2 regions of the Shouchella sp. JSM 1781072 genome follow, and region 2 is predicted to be linked to the other one. Evidence: a T-box and tRNA genes for the amino acid it is inferred to sense, from the RefSeq annotation. Region 2 holds a T-box; the other holds one or more tRNA genes.

Region 1 (9,163 bases), 1.3 Mb from region 2:
TTTCCGTTCACTTGACCAAATTCATACTCTGGTAAATCTGGAAAATCAATTAAATCAATCGTCCCAAATTCACCTTTCGCTTCACTTGTTTTTTCTATTTTGTTAATCTTGAAATCTACTTCTTTTACAGAAAACAAGCTTTCCAACACTCGTGCATTTCCGATTACAACCGGCGTACACACATCGTAAATTTCTTGTTTATTTAGTGACCCTAGCGTAATTTCTGGTCCAATTCCTGCTGGATCTCCCATCGTAATCGCAATAACTGGTTTCATCATTCATCATCCTCCAATTTTTGTCGCTGCTTGATCAATAAATTTCACACATTCATAGATCGCTTTTTTATCTCCGATCAGTCCACCTTTTGTTACAACAGGTAGTCCATCAAAATACCCGCCATCAAAAGTTCCATATGCTGCAAGCGGCATGACTTCATCTTTAAGAGCAATTCCGTTCGCTCTTCCTAAAGCACAGACAGAAGCGGTTACGTCGCCTCCACTTGTAAAACAACCTGCAAACGTTAACTGTTCTTGCGTCAATACTTTACGGCTAATGGTGGCAAGTCCATCTGTAATTCGCTTTGCCAGCGCATCTTGACTTTTGCCTTCTTGCTCAGCTTTGGCTTTCAATGGGACGAGTTTTTGACCGCTTTTATGAGTCGTCACAATAAGAACACGATCTACCTTTGCTTGTTCTAGGGCAGCTTCTGTCGCACGCTCCACTTCTTCATCCCACGTACTGCTGTAACTAGCCAACATCGCTGGATCAACATATACAGGGATTGACCCTGTCTTTTCGATTAAATACGTAAGCTGTTCTCCTGTTAAGCTCGTTGCACTTCCAACCGATACGAGAATCGTGCCGTTTTGGTTTTCTTGCTGCAACATAGCGCGGGCATAATTTGCTGTTAATGGCCCTGGATCTGCACAAAGGATTTGTCTTTCAAGCATTGTTAATGCGAGCGCTACTTTTTCAATTTGTTCCGTGGTCATCGCGTCAACAATAATGACACGATTGCCTTGAGTGATTTCCTTTTGAATAGCCGTTTCTATAGCTGATTCCGTTTTCATTACTGTGCTTAATGAAACAAATCCAACTTGATGCCTTGTTTTTTCTGCTAGTAAATCGGGAATAAACGATTCTGTTATTGGAGCAATCGGATCCTTGGAAACATACGTTTCTTGCAACGGCACCCCATCTAATAATAGATAGCCTCCTGCCATTGTTCGTCCAGACTCTGGAAACGATGGCATCACAATGCTTATTGCATCTTCAGCCATATGCGAGAGCATTTCGTCAATTTCAGCGCCAATATTTCCACGAAATGTACTGTCAATTCGTTTCGTAAACACATCAGCTCCCCAAGCTTGAAGTTCTTTCATCGCTCGCCCTACACGCTGGCTCGCAATAGCTTCGTCAATATATCGGCTATCCGTGTCCATCACGACGGCATCGACATAACTATTTTCTGGTAAGCTTGCACTATGAACAATGGTTGTTGCCTGAAAACCTTGTTTCACCAGCTTGACACCAGATGCATTGGCGCCTGTTAAATCGTCTGCGATCACGCCAACTTTCATCTTGCATGCCCCCTTTCTATTCCATTCTTACACTTGTACGATCTTTTCATGGTATTGGCCAAGCTCATGTAATGCTATATCTGAATCGGTAATAATTCCTTCAACTTGATCTAGTCTGCAAACATGAGCAAACGATTGTTGCGCAAATTTACTAGAATCACATAAGAGCCATGTTTCTCGCGCAGATTGAATCATAAGTTGCTTCATTTTTGCTTTTTCGAGGGTCGGTGCCATCACTCCTGATAACGAATTAACCGCATGCGCACCGAGTAAAAATAAATCAACGTGAATGGACTCAATCAATGCCTGCGCTTGACTCCCGTATAAAGCACCAACTTCTGCCTGCACTTCACCACCTGTTACAATACATGTAACAGATGAATGAACAAGTTCAGCAGCTATTTTAATATCATTTGTGACTACGGTTAAATCTTGACGATCTTTGATGAGACGAGCCACTTCAAGTGTCGTGGTTCCTGAATCAAGTAAGATGGTTGCATTCAATTCAATCAGTGACACTGCTTTTTTTGCAATTTCTTTCTTTGCATCTAAATGTTCGACTTCTTTTCTTGCATAAGGTGTTTCCCGAATCAAAGCTTTTTGCGGAACGGCGCCTCCAGGTGTTCGAATCACTTGGTTATCTGCTTCTAACTGCGTTAAATCACGACGAATGGTCATCTGAGATACGTTCAATTGCTCCGCTAACTCTTCAATTTCCACTTTTCCATTTGATTCTAAAAGATTTTGAATGACGCTTTTTCGTTCTTGTGCTTTCATGTTCATTTATAACACCTTTCATTGTTAATTTAAAACATTATTCGACATAAGTCAACATTAATTTGTTTGTTTTTTTCATAAATCGGTTGTTTTTTGCGAAAAACATTCATTTTCATGTTTATTTTTCTCAATTAAGTATAGCAAAATAAGATGAAATGACAAAATTGAACTACATCTCATCTGCACAGACGGGATACGTAAGAAATTAAAAAAACACTTCCTCGTGAGGAAGTGTTTTACACTAACTAGTGGAGCCTAGGGGGCTCGAACCCCTGACCTCTTCGCTGCCAGCGAAGCGCTCTCCCAGCTGAGCTAAGGCCCCGAATATGTATGAGTTTGATACTACTTTCATAATATATCATAAATAGCCTCAACGCGACAAGCGCTTTTCATCGTGGAAACCGTCTGTTTAATCGTGATCATCACGGGTATTGAATAACAAAGCACGAGAAGAAACAAAAGGGGCATAAAAAGATGGTTCGGTTTAACAAATGGATTGACGCATTGATTTTAGCGATGATAAGCGGTAGTGTTTACTTCGTCTTATCTCTCATTTACGATGATCATGTAAAGTGGATAAATGCGCTCGCTATCGCTGTAGCGCTTTTTTTAACCCACACATTGCTGATTCCAAGGATTTTCAATAAGCGGAAATCTAACTGATCTTGCTTAGGAGTTGAACGGAGTGATTTTATTTTTCACATTCATCATTCTCTTTATTATCATGTTTTTGTTAATGGTTATTATTGATTCTGCTTTAAAAAACGAACCGAGCGTAAAGCGATGGTTCATTACTACATTGATTTTTACAGTTGTGATCTTTTTAACATTTTTGTCTTTCTCCTTATTTTAAATAAAGATTGAGGTGCTGTAGATGAGTGTGTTCCGCGTAATAGGTCATGGGTTTGTCATTTCTATATGTTCAACGAGTTTATATTTACTATTGATATGGCTATTAGGAGATATAAGCGAAGTTCGGGGTTCCATTTTTGCCATTGTCCTTGGCTCATTTATTGGCGGTTCCATTCGAGGGATCGTAAAAGAGCGCAACCGTAACAAACGAAACCGAATACCTAAAACGAAATAAAGCCTATCCTAACAACACACCAATTACATACCAAATCAACCCGCCAATCACACCAACAAAGCCAGCTTGAATGATTAATTCCCCTGTTACTTTTTTTGTTTTCGCAACGTCTAAAATAATCCATCCGAAAAAGACGGCAAAAGCAAGAATAATTGCATCAGTCATTGTTATCCCTCCACGTTCTCTTCCTACTTTAGCAAGAACTTAGAGGGACCGCAAACAATAGTTACAGTTGAAAGGTTTGTTCAACTTCTTCTATTAAATTTTTGGCGACGTCGACATATTTCTCGTCCACTTCCCCATCTTTATCAATTGGTCGCTGAAATTGGTTAATTAGTCCATCAACCGCAGGGGGGATGTAGCCTCCTATGCCTTCATCTGTGTTTCCATCTTGATAGACATGGTTTAGTAAATACGGCTTCCCCATTTCAAATACAGCATGGCTTGAGCCAACTTCTCCTTCTACTGCTGTAAACGGTAAACGAAGAAATGTATAGCCCCCTTCTTCTGCTAGCTTATAATCATAATAACCATGATCATAATCCCAATTTCCACCAATTGAATAACCAAGAGGCGTTAATAATGACTCTAATTCTTTTGCTTTCACTTCTTTGCCTTCAATTTTTGAAGATACATAAATCATATGACCGCTCCTAATCGTTTTTATTGATTAGTGTGTGAGCCTTCGAAAAACTTATGCATCAAAAAAGCACGGATGAACCATCACCCGTGCTTTCCCTGTTTATAGACGTTTTTCAAGTTCTTCTTTTTCTTTTTCGAAGCCGGGCTTTCCGAGTAAAGCAAACATATTTTTCTTATATGCTTCTACTCCCGGTTGATCAAACGGGTTGACTCCCAGCATGTAGCCACTAATTGCGACCGCTTTTTCAAAGAAATACACAAGATAGCCAAATGTGTACTCATCAAGCTTTGGAATCGACACGATTAAGTTTGGAACACCGCCATCTGTGTGAGCGAGCATCGTCCCTTTAAACGCTTGTTTGTTCACAAAATCCATTGTTTCCCCAGCAAGATAATTTAATCCGTCTAAATCTTGCTCTGCTTTTTCAATTTCAATATGCTTGTCCACATTCTCAACATGTAAGACAGTTTCAAATAAATCACGACGTCCATCTTGCACATATTGACCCATTGAGTGAAGATCTGTAGAAAAATCTACTGAGGCAGGATAAATGCCTTTTTGGTCTTTTCCTTCACTTTCACCAAATAGTTGCTTCCACCACTCTGAAACAAAGTGAAGCTGCGGCTCATAGTTCACCATAAGTTCAATTGTCTTCCCTTTGTTATATAGAACATTGCGAACTGCTGCATATTGGTATGCTTCGTTTTCTTCAAGCTTAGGTGAAGCATACGCATCTCTCGCATCTGCAGCACCTTTCATCATTTGTTCAATATTAAGGCCAGATACAGCAATCGGTAAAAGTCCAACAGCAGTTAAAACAGAGAAACGTCCACCAACGTCATCAGGAATAACAAATGACTCGTATCCTTCTTCGTTCGCAAGCGTTTTTAGTGCACCTTTTTCTTTATCTGTTGTCGCATAAATGCGTGTACGCGCTTCTTCTTTACCGTACTTCTTTTCCAAGAAGTCACGGAAAATACGGAATGCGATAGCTGGCTCCGTCGTTGTGCCAGATTTCGAAATAACATTTACAGAGACGTCGCGCCCTTCCAGCAAGTCAAATAAATCGCGAATATAGGTTGAACTGATATTCTGTCCGACAAAAATGACTTGTGGCGCGTTACGCTGTTCGTTTGATAGGACATTAAAAAATGAATGGTTTAACGCTTCAATTGCTGCTCTTGCCCCTAAATAGGAACCACCAATTCCGGCAACAAGTAATACGTCTGAATCGTTACGAATTTTTTTAGCTGCTTCTTGTATACGTGCAAATTCCTCTTTATCATAATCAACTGGTAAGTCGATCCACCCTAAAAAGTCATTCCCTGCTCCCGTTTTTTCGTGAAGGGCTTGATGTGCAGTTGTTACTTGATCTTGCAAATGCTTCATCTCATGCTCTCCGAAAAAGGAAAGTGCTTTGCTATAATCGAATTGAATATGTGCCATTAAAAAGAGCCTCCTTATATTCGGTACTTCATTAATGTACCGAAAGGAGGCGAAAAACACAAGTAATCAGCGGTCAAAAACCGAGCTCTTTAACAGCTTATCTTGTTCATGACGTTCAATCGCTAAATCGATCAGCGTGGAAATTAAATCTTGATAGGAAAGCCCACTCTCTTCCCAAAGCTTTGGATACATGCTGATTTTTGTGAACCCTGGGAGTGTGTTAATTTCATTAATCACTACTTCATGATCTTCTGTTAAGAAAACATCTACTCGTGCTAACCCTTCACAATTTAAAGCTTGATAAGCACGTTTAGCAATTTCTTGAATTTGTGCGCTAACATCTTCTGAAAGTTCTGCTGGAATGGCAAGTTTTGCACCATCTTCGCTAATGTATTTCGCATCATACGAATAGAAACCGTCTTGTGGCAAAATTTCTCCACATACACTTGCTTTTGGTTCATCATTCCCAAGAACCGCACATTCAATTTCTCTTCCAACAACTGCTGCTTCAATTAAAACTTTATGATCATAGGAAAAAGCAGATTCTACAGCTTCCTGAAGTTCAGCTTCATTTGTCGCCTTACTAACGCCAACAGATGAGCCTTGATTGGCTGGCTTAATAAAGACCGGCATCCCTAAAGATTCGTTAATCTCATTAAAGTTAATAGATGCTTTCGTTGAACGATTAAAGCTTACCCCGTTCGCTACTTGAAGCCCTTCTGCTTGAAGAAGTTTCTTAGCGATATCTTTATCCATACTCACTGCAGATCCTAAAACATTTGAACCAACAAATGGTAAATTTGCGATTCGCATCATTCCTTGTAGAGACCCATCTTCTCCAAGCGTTCCGTGTACAATTGGAAAAATTACGTCTAGCTGTCCAAGCGCCGTATGTTGATTAACGGGCTGGAGTTGATTGGATTCTTTTCCAGGTAAAAAAGAAATCCCTTCATTTGATTTATTAAGCTCAATTAAAGCTGGATTGTCTTCATTTAATAAGAAATTAGAGGCTTCATTTAAATGCCATTGGCCTTGTTTATCAATACCGATAAGTGTAACGTCAAACCGATCTTTATCGATCGCGTCGACTATGTTTTTTGCTGATTGAAGCGATACTTCATGTTCAGCTGATTTTCCACCAAAAATAATTCCTACACGTGTTTTTGCCAAACCCTTCACTCTCCTTCCCGTTTATTATACACGGAAATAGCTTGTTACAGAATGAGAAATACGTAATGAAAAAAGACAACCAAAAATTGGCTGCCTTCTTTATTTTACAGGGCTTGTTTGAGAATCTCTAACGATTCTGGCTTACCAATTTTGTGGTAGTTGCCGTAATAGCCATTTGCACTCGCGATGTCTGCAATTTCTTCAAGCTGATCTTCTGTAATTTCATAATGACTTAACGTTGATGGTGCCCCTAAAGCTGTCCAGAACGCTGACAATTTGTCGATTCCTTCTAAAGCAACATCACGATCTTCTTTGCCCGTACGATCTACACCAAAAACACGCTCGGCAAGTTGTGCACCGCGCTCTGGATTTACATCAACGCTATGACGCATCCAGTGCGGGAATAAAATTGCTAATCCACCGGCATGAGGAATATCGGAAACGGCAGATACAGCGTGCTCTAAGTTATGTGTACCCCAGTCGCCCCGCGCGCCCATTTGTGTAATTCCGTTAAGCGCCATGGTGCCACTATAAAGAATCGTTTCACGTAAATCCGTGTCTTCTAAATCATTTAGCAAGTCTGGCGCAACTTCCATAACCGTTAAAAGAATCGACTCACATATACGGTCTTGCAAGAGCGTATTTTCAGCTGGGTGGAAATACGCTTCTAATACATGGGTCATCATATCAACGATGCCATACACGGTTTGATCCTTTGGCACAGACACCGTGTTTTCTGGATCTAAAATAGAAAAGTTCGGGAACGTAAAAATTGAGCCCCAGCCGACTTTTTGATGGGTATCCCAATTTGTAATGACCGATCCGGAATTCATTTCTGATCCGGTTGCTGCTAACGTTAAAATCGTACCGAACGGAAGGGCATCTTCTGCGAGTTCTTTTTTTGTAATAATGTCCCAGACGTCTGTTTCCGTCCGTGCGCCTACAGCAATGGCTTTCGTTGCATCAATCACGCTTCCACCACCAACAGCTAAAATAAAGCCGATCGAGTGCTCTTTACAAAGTTCAATCCCTTTGCGAACAGTCTTTAAGCGCGGGTTAGGCTCGACACCAGCCAATTCCGTGACGTTACAGCCTGCATATTCCAATTGTTGCATGACCGTATCATATAAGCCATTTTTCTTAATACTGCCGCCACCGTATACAAGTAGTACATTGCGATCGTATACAACGAGTTCATCTGCTAAATTTTCTGTTTTGCCTTGTCCAAAAATTAATTTAGTCGGGTTATAAAATGTAAAAGCGTCCATGAAGGAGCCTCCTTTTAAAATTGATCCACTTTAATCGTAGCTTTTTTGTCCTTTATACGCAAAGATAACAACCTAATTTTATTTCCACTTTTATTGGTAGTCATCGCCTAGAATAATCACGTGTTTTCCATCCAATCTAAGAAGAGTACATCTCAATCGATGTGCAAAACAAAAGGAGGTGCTTTTAAGTGAGTGGAATTCAAAAAGCAGCATTAGTATTAGCCATCATCGGCGCGATTAACTGGGGATTAATCGGCTTCTTCCGATTTGACCTCGTCGCTTTCCTATTTAACGGTCAAGCGTCAGCTATTTCGCGCGTGATTTATGCTTTAGTTGGTTTAGCTGGTCTTTATGCCATTTCGATTCTAATGAAACCAAAAGAAGAGTTAGGCCGCGACCATGAAGTGGAGCCACAACGATAAAAACAGCTAGTTTTCACTAGCTGCTTTTTTTATTTCTTCGCGCGCTTATTTAAATCTGCTTGAATTTCGTTTGACTGCTTTAACCACTCTTTAAGTTTATCTTCAAGTGTATTAAAGCCTTGTTGTTTCTGCTGAGCTGCTTGAGGCTTGCGCGCTCCGCCGCCAGCGTTTGGTGTACGTGGTTTCGCTTGTGGACGAGCAGGCGCCTCTTGCGTTGCACGGATTGATAAAGAAATCTTTCCAGATTCTTGATCAACGGACATGACTTTTACTTTCACTTCGTCTCCTACTGTTAATACATCTGCAATATCTTTCACATATCCGTGAGCGACTTCAGAAATATGAACGAGACCTTGTTTTTTTTCATCGATTGCTACAAAGGCTCCGAAAGGTTTGATTCCCGTTACCTTTCCCTCTATAATGCTACCTTCTTCGTAATTAGACATTCATATACAACTCCTAAACAATGATTTAACCAACTAATTTTACCATAGGTTTCTCTATAGCGCAAAGTCCGTTCACGTTTATTCGCTGATTAGCGTCCCATTTTTTAAAAAGACTTCATTCACACGAATGTTTAAATACTTTTCATACTTCTCTTTAAGGTAACGTTCTTGGCCGTTTAACAAAGAGATTACTTTTCCATCTTCTTGAACGCGCCCTGTTCGTCCAGCACGATGAAGGTAGCTTTCAAACGATCGAGAGGCATCAAGCTGAATAATGTGAGATACTTTTTCGATATCAATTCCTCTTGCAGCAACATCTGTCGC
Region 2 (9,163 bases):
GCAACGGTCGTTTTCCCAGACCCTGTTCCACCAGCTACCCCAATAATAACGGGCCTATTTTGATTGAGTGTCATGTTCTTCCCTCTTTATTCTCGTACTACATGCTATGCCGTCCCCGACTGGTACAATAGACGTATGAAAATTCGGATGATGGCTAAGCCATTCATTGTATCGTTTTATTTTCTCAACTAGCTTTTGAATTCGCTTTGGTTCCTTCGTAATGTCTGCTCTTGCTACGAGACCTCTGAATAAAATATTATCACTAATCATTACCCCATCTTCACTCAAAAAAGGCTCATATTGCTCAAAAAACAATTGATATTTTCCTTTTGCTGCATCAATAAACATGCTATCAAACGAACCATGCTTAGAAACAAGGTCCACTGCATGCTCTGCATCAACTAGATAAGGAATAATTCGCTCTGTTAAATTAGCTCGTTCAATAAACCTTTTTGCCTGTTCATAGCGATACTCATCACGCTCCAGCGTCACAATCGTCGTAGAGGGAAGCGCTTCCGCTAATCGAATAGCAGAATATCCAATCGCGGTGCCGATTTCAAGTATTTGCTTCGGCTGCTTAACACGTAAGATAGCAAGCATTGTATTTAAAGACAGTCCATCCATAATCGGTACGTGCTCACGTATCGCTAGTTGTTCCATTTCTAGTAATAGTGAATGTTTTGGAGGGGCTAATGATTCTACATATGCGCTAATTTCTTCATTTATCATTTAATTTCATAACATCCTTTTATGAAAAAAGCATGGGAGCAAGATACTCCCTATGCTCACTTTATTCAGTATCTTCAACTGCTTCTTGCCATTCATGACGATACGTATCTCTCGCTTCCAAGTGATCATCATAGTCTTCATTATAAATAATCTCGCCGTTATAACGAGCATAGAAATAAAGATAATCTGTACTATTTGGATCCGCTGAAGCAACAAGTGATTCTTCACGAACCGTAGAAATTGGACCTGGCGGCAAACCTGTATGCTGATACGTGTTATAAGGTGAATCTACCTCTAAATCATCATAAGTGGTCATATAAATATGTTCCCCTTGCGCGTAGGCAACCGTAGGATCTACTTGTAGCATCATACCTTCATTTAAGCGATTATGCAAGACTCCAGCAATTGTAAAACGATCTTCTCTTTCTCGAGCTTCACGTTCGACAATGGAACCCATCGTTAAGAGTTCATGAAATGTATAGTCACTCCCATTCACGATCCCTTGTCGTTGATCATACACAACCTGCATTTGATCAAGCATCGTTCGAACAACTTTTTCAATACTGGGCTGTTCTTCTTCAAACTGATAGCTTGCTGGAAAAAGATAGCCTTCTAATGGATGATGAATATCTTCATCCAGTATTTCGTCTGTTAGCATCTCGTACTCATCGATTAACGATTGGACAAACGCTTCATCATCAATAAAGGCAAAAATATCATCTTGGCTTTCTCCGGTAAATTCACTTAACCGTTCCGTAAGTGTGTTTAACGTTAACCCTTCCGGAATCACAATGGTAGAAGCAGCCTCCGCGACAACGTGACCGTCTTTTAATTCCTCAATAATTTCATCTGTATCCATCGCTGTATGTAGCGAATATGTTCCAGCTTGAAACCCTGATTCGTTTTTGTATCTTGTATAGTAGCGGAAGAACGTTGCGTTGCGGATAACCCCTTCATCCTCAAGAATCTCTGCAATTTGTGAAGTCGATGTATTCACTGGTATGTTCACATCAATTTCACGACCTTCATCTTCTGAGTCAACAGGCTTAAGCGCATTCGCAACATACGTATATCCGCCTATTATAACGGCAATCAGAACGACAAAAAAAGCCGATAAGCTAATTAAGACAATTTTCCGAACTGTCTTTGCTTGCGATGCACGTTCTTGATATTCGTCATTTGCGTTATGGTTCTTATCTTTTGCCATTAATTGCCTCCTCACCTGTCCCATTATACAATAAGTGCTTTATTTGTTGTATAAAAAAATGGGCAATGTTCAGCATAACATACATAGTAACCCGTGCAGATCATTGCACGGGTTATCAGCCATTTACTCTTCTTCTTCTTCTTCAGTAAATGTATTTAGCATTTCTTCGATCATTTCCCATTCTTCATCTGTTTCAACTGGGAAAAAAGCAATATCATTTTCTTCGTCTTCACGATCTTCGTAGCGGAAAGCAAAGACTTCAATTTCATCCTCATCTTCCTCTTCTTCTCCGACAGGTACTAATACCATATATGATTTATTTGTTTCATCTACACTAAAACGAAAGAGTTCGTCAAATAAATGCTCTGTACCTTCTTCGTCTGGAATAACAAAACGCTCTTTTTCTTCTTGTGCCATTCTAAATCCCTACCTTTTTAATTTAAATGCGAGCGACGATCCAAATAGCCTTGCAAGATTAAACTTGCAGCCATTTGATCAATCACTTTTTTTCGCTTCTTACGGCTTACGTCAGCATCAACTAAAACACGCTCTGCCGCCATTGTTGTTAAACGTTCATCCCAAAGATCAATCTTTATTGAGACATGTTGTGATAGTTGTTCAACAAACTGTTCGCTTCGTTCTCCACTAGCGCCAATTGTGCCGTCCATATTTTTAGGATAGCCAACAACAACTGTTTCCACCGCATGATCTTCTATTAAAGAAGTAATTTGCTTAAAATCGTCTACTTCGTTCGTCTCGCTTCTTCGTATCGTTTTTAAACCTTGGGCTGTCCAACCAAAGGCATCGCTAATCGCTACGCCTATCGTTTTTGTGCCAACATCGAGTCCAAGTATTTTCATTTGATCGCTTTTCCTTGCTCCTTAAGATAAGACTTTACTAATGTCTCGATTAGCTCATCTCGTTCAAGTTTACGAATTAACGTACGCGCATCTTTGTGTCGCGGAATATATGCTGGATCACCAGATAAGAGGTACCCGACAATTTGGTTAATTGGATTATAGCCTTTTTCCTCTAGTGCATCATAAACAGATAAGAGCACCTCTCGCACATCTTTATCAAAGGAGTCGTCATTAAAGTTAAACTGCATTGTATTATCCATTGAACTCAATTGCTCTCACCCCTTTTAATTATTCATAGAAGGTTTTATTAAAAACGTTAACGCCTTTATTGTACAACAGATTGGTTCAATTAGGAAATTAAATTCACATGTTCCGTTACATATGCAAGAGCTTCGTTCAATTTTGCTGGATCTTTCCCTCCTGCTTGGGCCATATCAGGGCGACCGCCACCACCGCCACCGGTGCGACTCGCCACTTCCTTAATAAGCTTTCCAGCGTGTAACCCTTCGTTCATCGCTAATTTTGTTACGCCCGCTACAAAAGATAGTTTATCTCCTGTTTTTGCACCTAAAACAATCACTGCTTTTTGATCTTCTTTTTTCAGTGAGTCAACCATCGCGCGAAGAGATTCCATATCTTTTGCTTGTACAGCTTCTGCTAGAACTTGAATACCATTTACATCTACAGCCTTATCCATCAGTTGACCAGCTTCTTTTTGCGCTAGTTTAGCTGTTAATGATTCATTTTCTCGATTTGCTTCACGAAGTTCTTGCTGAAGTGTTTCAATTCGTGCAGGCACATCTCGCAGTTGCTTTACTTTTAAATGTTCTTGTGATTGAGATAGAAGCGCAAGTTGATTGTTAATAAACTCATACGCGCCTTTTGACGTTACCGCTTCAATTCGGCGAACGCCGGCACCAATACCAGATTCACTCATAATCTTAAACAGTCCGATTTCGGCTGAATTACTCACATGGATACCACCACATAGCTCAAGACTGTAATCACCAATCTGAACAACACGGACTTCATCACCATATTTTTCACCAAAGAGGGCCATTGCACCCATTTCTTTCGCTTGCGCCAATGATTTTAACGAGATCTCGACAGGAAGTGCTTGCCAAATTTTTTCATTCACAAGCTGCTCAATTTGAACGAGTTCGTTCGGTGTTACTTGTCCAAAGTGTGAGAAATCAAAGCGAAGCCGTTCACGATTTACAAGTGAGCCTGCTTGATTAACGTGTTCTCCTAAAACATCTTTTAACGCTTGGTGAAGAAGGTGCGTTGCTGTATGATTTTTTACGATGTCTAGACGTTCACGCACTTCAATTCTTGCTTGAACTTGATCGCCTACTTGTAACGTCCCTGATTCAATTTCAACCGTATGCAGGTGTTGACCATTAGGAGCTTTTTTCACATCTTGAACACGCCCTTGACCGTTTTCGGTATAAATCACCCCTTGATCGGCAACTTGTCCACCACTTTCAGCGTAGAACGGTGTTTCCGCAAGAATAATGGAAACCGTATCCCCTTCTTTAGCCTGATCAACAGAATCTTTTTCTTTTACAATGACGCTAATGGTTGCACTTGTTTCTGTATGCTCATAGCCAACAAACATACTTGGCGTTTTTAAATCACCGAATATGTCTTCTTGCACACCCATAGAAGCTGTTTCTTGTCTAGCTGCGCGAGCACGATTTCGTTGAGCTTCCATCTCTTTTTCAAATTCTTCCCGGTGGATCGTTAAGCCTTCTTCTTCTACATATTCTTCCGTCAAATCAACCGGAAAGCCATATGTATCATAAAGACGAAACACATCTGAACCAGCGATTACTTGCTCATTGTTTGCTTTTGCTTTTTTCATGATGTCGTTTAAAATCGTTAAGCCTTCATGTAGCGTCTCATGAAAACGTTCTTCTTCTGTGCGAATCACTCGCTGAATAAAGTCTTTTTTCTGGGTAACCTCTGGGTAAAAGTCTTCCATTATCTGACCGACAACAGGAACGAGATTAAACATAAATGGCTTTTCAATCCCAATCGTTTTCGCAAATCGCACTGCTCGTCTTAATAAACGACGTAAGACATATCCTCTTCCTTCATTTGAAGGAAGCGCCCCATCTCCAATGGCAAATGCAACTGTGCGGATATGGTCAACAACGACTTTGAAGGCTGTATCTGCCGCTTCATTTCCCGTATTGTACGTTGCATTAGCAAGTTTTTCCGTTTCTTTTATGATTGGTAAAAAGAGATCTGTATCAAAATTTGTTTTTGCATCTTGAATAACGGATACCATCCGCTCTAAGCCCATTCCTGTATCAATATTTTTCTTTGGAAGGGGCGTATAGGTGTCGTCTGCGTTGTGATTAAATTGAGAGAAAACCAAGTTCCAAATTTCTAAATAACGTTCATTCTCGCCACCTGGATACAATTCAGGGTCCTTAGGATCATTGCCATAATCAGGACCACGATCATAGAAGATTTCAGAGTTTGGACCACTCGGCCCTTCTCCGATGTCCCAGAAATTCCCTTCTAAACGAATAATGCGTTCTTCCGGTACGCCCACTTTTTCAATCCATAAATCGTACGCTTCATGATCCTCTGGATGGACCGTAACAGATAGCTTTTCTTCATCAAAGCCAATCCATTTTTCGCTTGTTAGAAACTCCCAGCTCCATACAATCGCATCTTCTTTAAAATATTCGCCAATTGAAAAATTCCCAAGCATTTCAAAAAATGTGTGGTGACGAGCCGTTTTCCCAACGATTTCAATATCATTTGTCCGAATCGATTTTTGCGCAATGACAATCCGAGGATTATCCGGGATCACACGACCATCAAAGTATTTTTTTAACGTTGCCACGCCACTGTTAATCCATAATAAACTTGGATCTTCAAACGGGACTAGAGATGCACTTGGCTCAACAGAATGGCCTTTCTCTTTAAAGAAATCAATAAACATTTGTCGAACTTCAGCCGATGTTAAGTGCTTCATTAGACTCATCCTCCTTATGTATAGAAAACAAATAAAAAAACCCCTTCCCAATAAAGGGACGAGATTGTCTTTTTCACGCGGTACCACCCTTAATTATAACAAACGTAACTGTTATCACTTAAGCCCCTTAACGCAGGATACGGCGATTAGCTCGCTACTCCAGAATAGCATTCCGCATCTCTTCGTTAATGCTTTTCTCAGCCTAGAAAGCATCTCTCTAAAAACGGGCTTATGCGTACTCGTTCTTTCATTGTATTTCATCATGTACATATACGTTTCTTTATTCACGAAAATTATAGCGCGCAAGCCTTTAAAAGTCAATTCATCTCCACTTCACCTTTAAGGTAATTTCGGATATGAAGGATGGTTACTTTCGCAATCGCTGTAATGGGTACAGCGACTAAAAGTCCTATGACGCCCCCTACTTCAACCCCGACTAATAGAGCTAAAATAATCAAGATCGGATGCAAGTGAACCGTTTTGCCAACAATTAAAGGTGATAACACATTGCCTTCGATTTGTTGAATCACGAAGATACTAATTACGGTAAACAAAGCTAGTTGAGGCGAATCAAGTAAGGCTGAACCTACAGCCGGCACCGCGCCAATGAATGCGCCAAAATATGGGATTAAATCGGTCGCACCAATAAACAATCCTAACAGTAGCGCATAAGGAACACCTAAAATCCAAAGTGCAATGGTCGCTAGTCCACCAACACAAACCGCGACGAGCAACTGCCCTCGCAAATATGAGCCAAATGTTTTATCGACATCTTTAAGGTAAAGCCGCACCTTTTCGCGGCTTTTTTTGGGTGTGATGTAAAAACCGACACGCTGCAAAAGCGCAAAATCTTTTAATAAGTAAAAAACAAGAAACGGTACAACAACCCATAAAATGCTCATTTGAATGACTTTAACAATTACACTTTCTACTTGATCCAAACTTGACTCAACAAACTGTTCCATCTTTGAAGACCAGTCCGTAACATGATCTTGCAACGGATCTGGTAACCGTTCTGTTTGTTCTTGAAATTCAAATACCATCCCTTTTATAGAGGCCAAATGTTCTGGCAACACTTGAACAGCTTCTTGAACTTGTCGTGACATAATCGGGATGCCGATAAATAATAAGGTAGTCATCATAACAAGAAAGACTAAAAACAATAATACCGTAGCCAACGTTCGATTAACGCCCAAGTGAACAGCTTTCTCAACTACAGGGTGTAATAAATAAGCGAGCAATATCGCAACAAGTATGGGCCAAATCAACGGTTGAATGATTTGAAATAGCGGAGCCAGATGACTGAGCGCATACAAAAGCAATAAAACAAACACTAATATGACGAGCCATTTTGACCACTTCACTAAATCCGTTATGTACATCTCTCGCTTCATCTTTTATCACACCCCTTTGAATAGCGTGTGCAAATAATCCGAAATTAACCAAAAAAAACATGGATGTCGTTCATCCATGTTAACGTTGCGCATGTTGGCGTTTTCCACAGCCTTCGAAGGTGAAGATATTAATGAAACATCTTCTTTACTTTTTTCTTTGTTTTTTTCCACGTTTTCGCGTTCATTATTTTTTTATCGGCTTCCATAAGCGGTTCAAAGAAATTGTAGACTTTCTTTTTGGTTTTTTTGTCATTCATTGTTGAGTACCAAGCAGCTCCAAGACCAATCACCATTAATGGTGCAATGGATTTACGCATGATCGATTCACCTCGATTCTTTATAAATCTATTCGTCTTTCTTCTTCTTCAAACAAATCATCAAGTGAGCTTAATGATCCATCTTCCTCTACTTGGTGAAGCATTAATGTTCCTTTAACGAGACTCATTTCAATGAAGCAATTCCAGCAATAATACTGGTTGGTTCCAATTTTTCCTATGTCTTTTAAATTACAATTTGGACAATGCAAGATAGGTGCCTCCTCTACAGAGACAAGATCGCCCTTTCCTTACAAAGAAGAAGATCGTGGCCCTTCACCACTTTGCGTCCTTCTTTAATGTCGGATAACCAGCCATCTGTCACTTCGTACCCTACGATGGTGCCCACTTCCATAGAAAAATATACATCTTCTGCCAAACCAAGCATTTCGCCTTCAGTAGATAACAAAGGTTTACCTCTAAATTTTTTTCGACTTGTCCAAATTGGATCATAGTGTTTGTGTTCTTCTAGAAGCTTCTCTACTTTTGAAATGTCTTGTACCATGATCGCCTGCTCACCGATATGCTGAATCGACTCAAATGGCAGAAATCCATGATGATGTAAAAGTGCGTGGTTTTTTTTCACCATAAACCCAACCATTCGACCGTTCTTCATGTATCCATCACTAATTTGACCGATTTCATAACCAGTCTCTACGGACACAAGCGGGAGTCCAATCATTGCCTGCATCGTTCGCAAAAGCTGCACCACCTCTCCGAACAGTTATAATGTATGTATATCCCACTATCCTATCCGCGGAGATGGTTACCAGCTAGTGCATGCGTTCCTGCAGACGTTCTTTTAACTTCGATTGTCGACCATCATTATGCTTATGAATCGCGTGTTCAAATGTTTTTAAATCCCCACATAAAAGTAAAAACTGCTTTGCTCTTGTAATGCCTGTATAAAGTAAATTTCTTCTTAACATGCGTTGATAATTCCCTACAACTGGCATAACAACGATTGGAAATTCACTACCTTGCGCTTTGTGAATCGATGAACAATATGCATGTGTTAACTGGCCAAAATCTTTTTTCTCATAGACCACTTCTAAACCGTCAAAAGACACAACAAGCTGATCCTTTTTCTCTGTCGTCTCTTTTGCATAAAGGATTGCGACAATCTCTCCTCTGTCCCCATTAAACACATTTTCTTCCGTGTTATTAACGAGCTGAAGCACCATATCTCCTTTTCGAAAAATAACGTCTCCAAATGGAATTTCACGACGTTCTTCTTTTGCAGGATTAAATAACGTCTGAAGCATCGTATTTAGTTCAATAATTCCAGCACCACCACGGTAGATCGGTGCTAAAACCTGTATTTCTCGAGAGCTATATCCTTTGTTTACTGCATTTTCGCAAATTTGCCAAACAGCTTGCTTTACTTGGTTCGTATGACAAGAAAAAAATCGCAAGTCAGGCTTTTTGGCTGTAAGATCGTTAGGAAGATGGCCATCTTTCATGGAATGAGCTAGCTCAATGATGGAGGATCCTTCCGCTTGTCGATAAATTTCATTCAGTTGAACAGTCGGGATGACGTTTGCATCCAGTAAGTCTTTTAACACTTGACCAGGTCCTACAGATGGCAATTGGTTTTCATCTCCAACGAGAATAACTTGCATGCCTTTAGGAATCGCTTTAAACAGCTGATTGGCCACCCACGCGTC

What was found. The T-box of region 2 lies ahead of alaS (alanine--tRNA ligase). A T-box ahead of a tRNA ligase gene usually reads a tRNA of that ligase, here a tRNA-Ala.
Region 1: it encodes a tRNA-Ala, which carries the amino acid that the T-box ahead of alaS (alanine--tRNA ligase) is inferred to sense. The anticodon was not compared.

Annotation. Positions count from the first base shown of each region.
Region 1 is NZ_JBHFQE010000001.1:248,585-257,747, reverse strand. It holds gene pdxA (4-hydroxythreonine-4-phosphate dehydrogenase PdxA) at 1-278, opposite strand, end outside; gene ACE1TH_RS01380 (four-carbon acid sugar kinase family protein) at 282-1,580, opposite strand; gene ACE1TH_RS01375 (DeoR/GlpR family DNA-binding transcription regulator) at 1,608-2,363, opposite strand; tRNA gene ACE1TH_RS01370 (tRNA-Ala) at 2,607-2,679, opposite strand; gene ACE1TH_RS01365 (hypothetical protein) at 2,832-3,020, shown strand; gene ACE1TH_RS01360 (hypothetical protein) at 3,043-3,210, shown strand; gene ACE1TH_RS01355 (hypothetical protein) at 3,232-3,444, shown strand; gene ACE1TH_RS01350 (hypothetical protein) at 3,448-3,609, opposite strand; gene ACE1TH_RS01345 (YugN-like family protein) at 3,671-4,087, opposite strand; gene ACE1TH_RS01340 (glucose-6-phosphate isomerase) at 4,187-5,533, opposite strand; gene ddlA (D-alanine--D-alanine ligase) at 5,600-6,703, opposite strand; gene ACE1TH_RS01330 (iron-containing alcohol dehydrogenase) at 6,808-7,971, opposite strand; gene ACE1TH_RS01325 (DUF378 domain-containing protein) at 8,160-8,393, shown strand; gene yugI (S1 domain-containing post-transcriptional regulator GSP13) at 8,423-8,839, opposite strand; gene ACE1TH_RS01315 (DEAD/DEAH box helicase) at 8,918-9,163, opposite strand, start outside.
Region 2 is NZ_JBHFQE010000001.1:1,570,304-1,579,466, forward strand. It holds gene udk (uridine kinase) at 1-74, opposite strand, end outside; gene ACE1TH_RS08390 (O-methyltransferase) at 55-729, opposite strand; gene mltG (endolytic transglycosylase MltG) at 791-1,936, opposite strand; gene ACE1TH_RS08400 (DUF1292 domain-containing protein) at 2,060-2,353, opposite strand; gene ruvX (Holliday junction resolvase RuvX) at 2,371-2,796, opposite strand; gene ACE1TH_RS08410 (IreB family regulatory phosphoprotein) at 2,793-3,065, opposite strand; gene alaS (alanine--tRNA ligase) at 3,146-5,788, opposite strand; T-box leader at 5,840-6,048, opposite strand; gene ACE1TH_RS08420 (AI-2E family transporter) at 6,106-7,182, opposite strand; gene ACE1TH_RS08425 (DUF3918 domain-containing protein) at 7,311-7,499, opposite strand; gene ACE1TH_RS08430 (hypothetical protein) at 7,520-7,711, opposite strand; gene ACE1TH_RS08435 (PRC-barrel domain-containing protein) at 7,723-8,187, opposite strand; gene recD2 (SF1B family DNA helicase RecD2) at 8,270-9,163, opposite strand, start outside.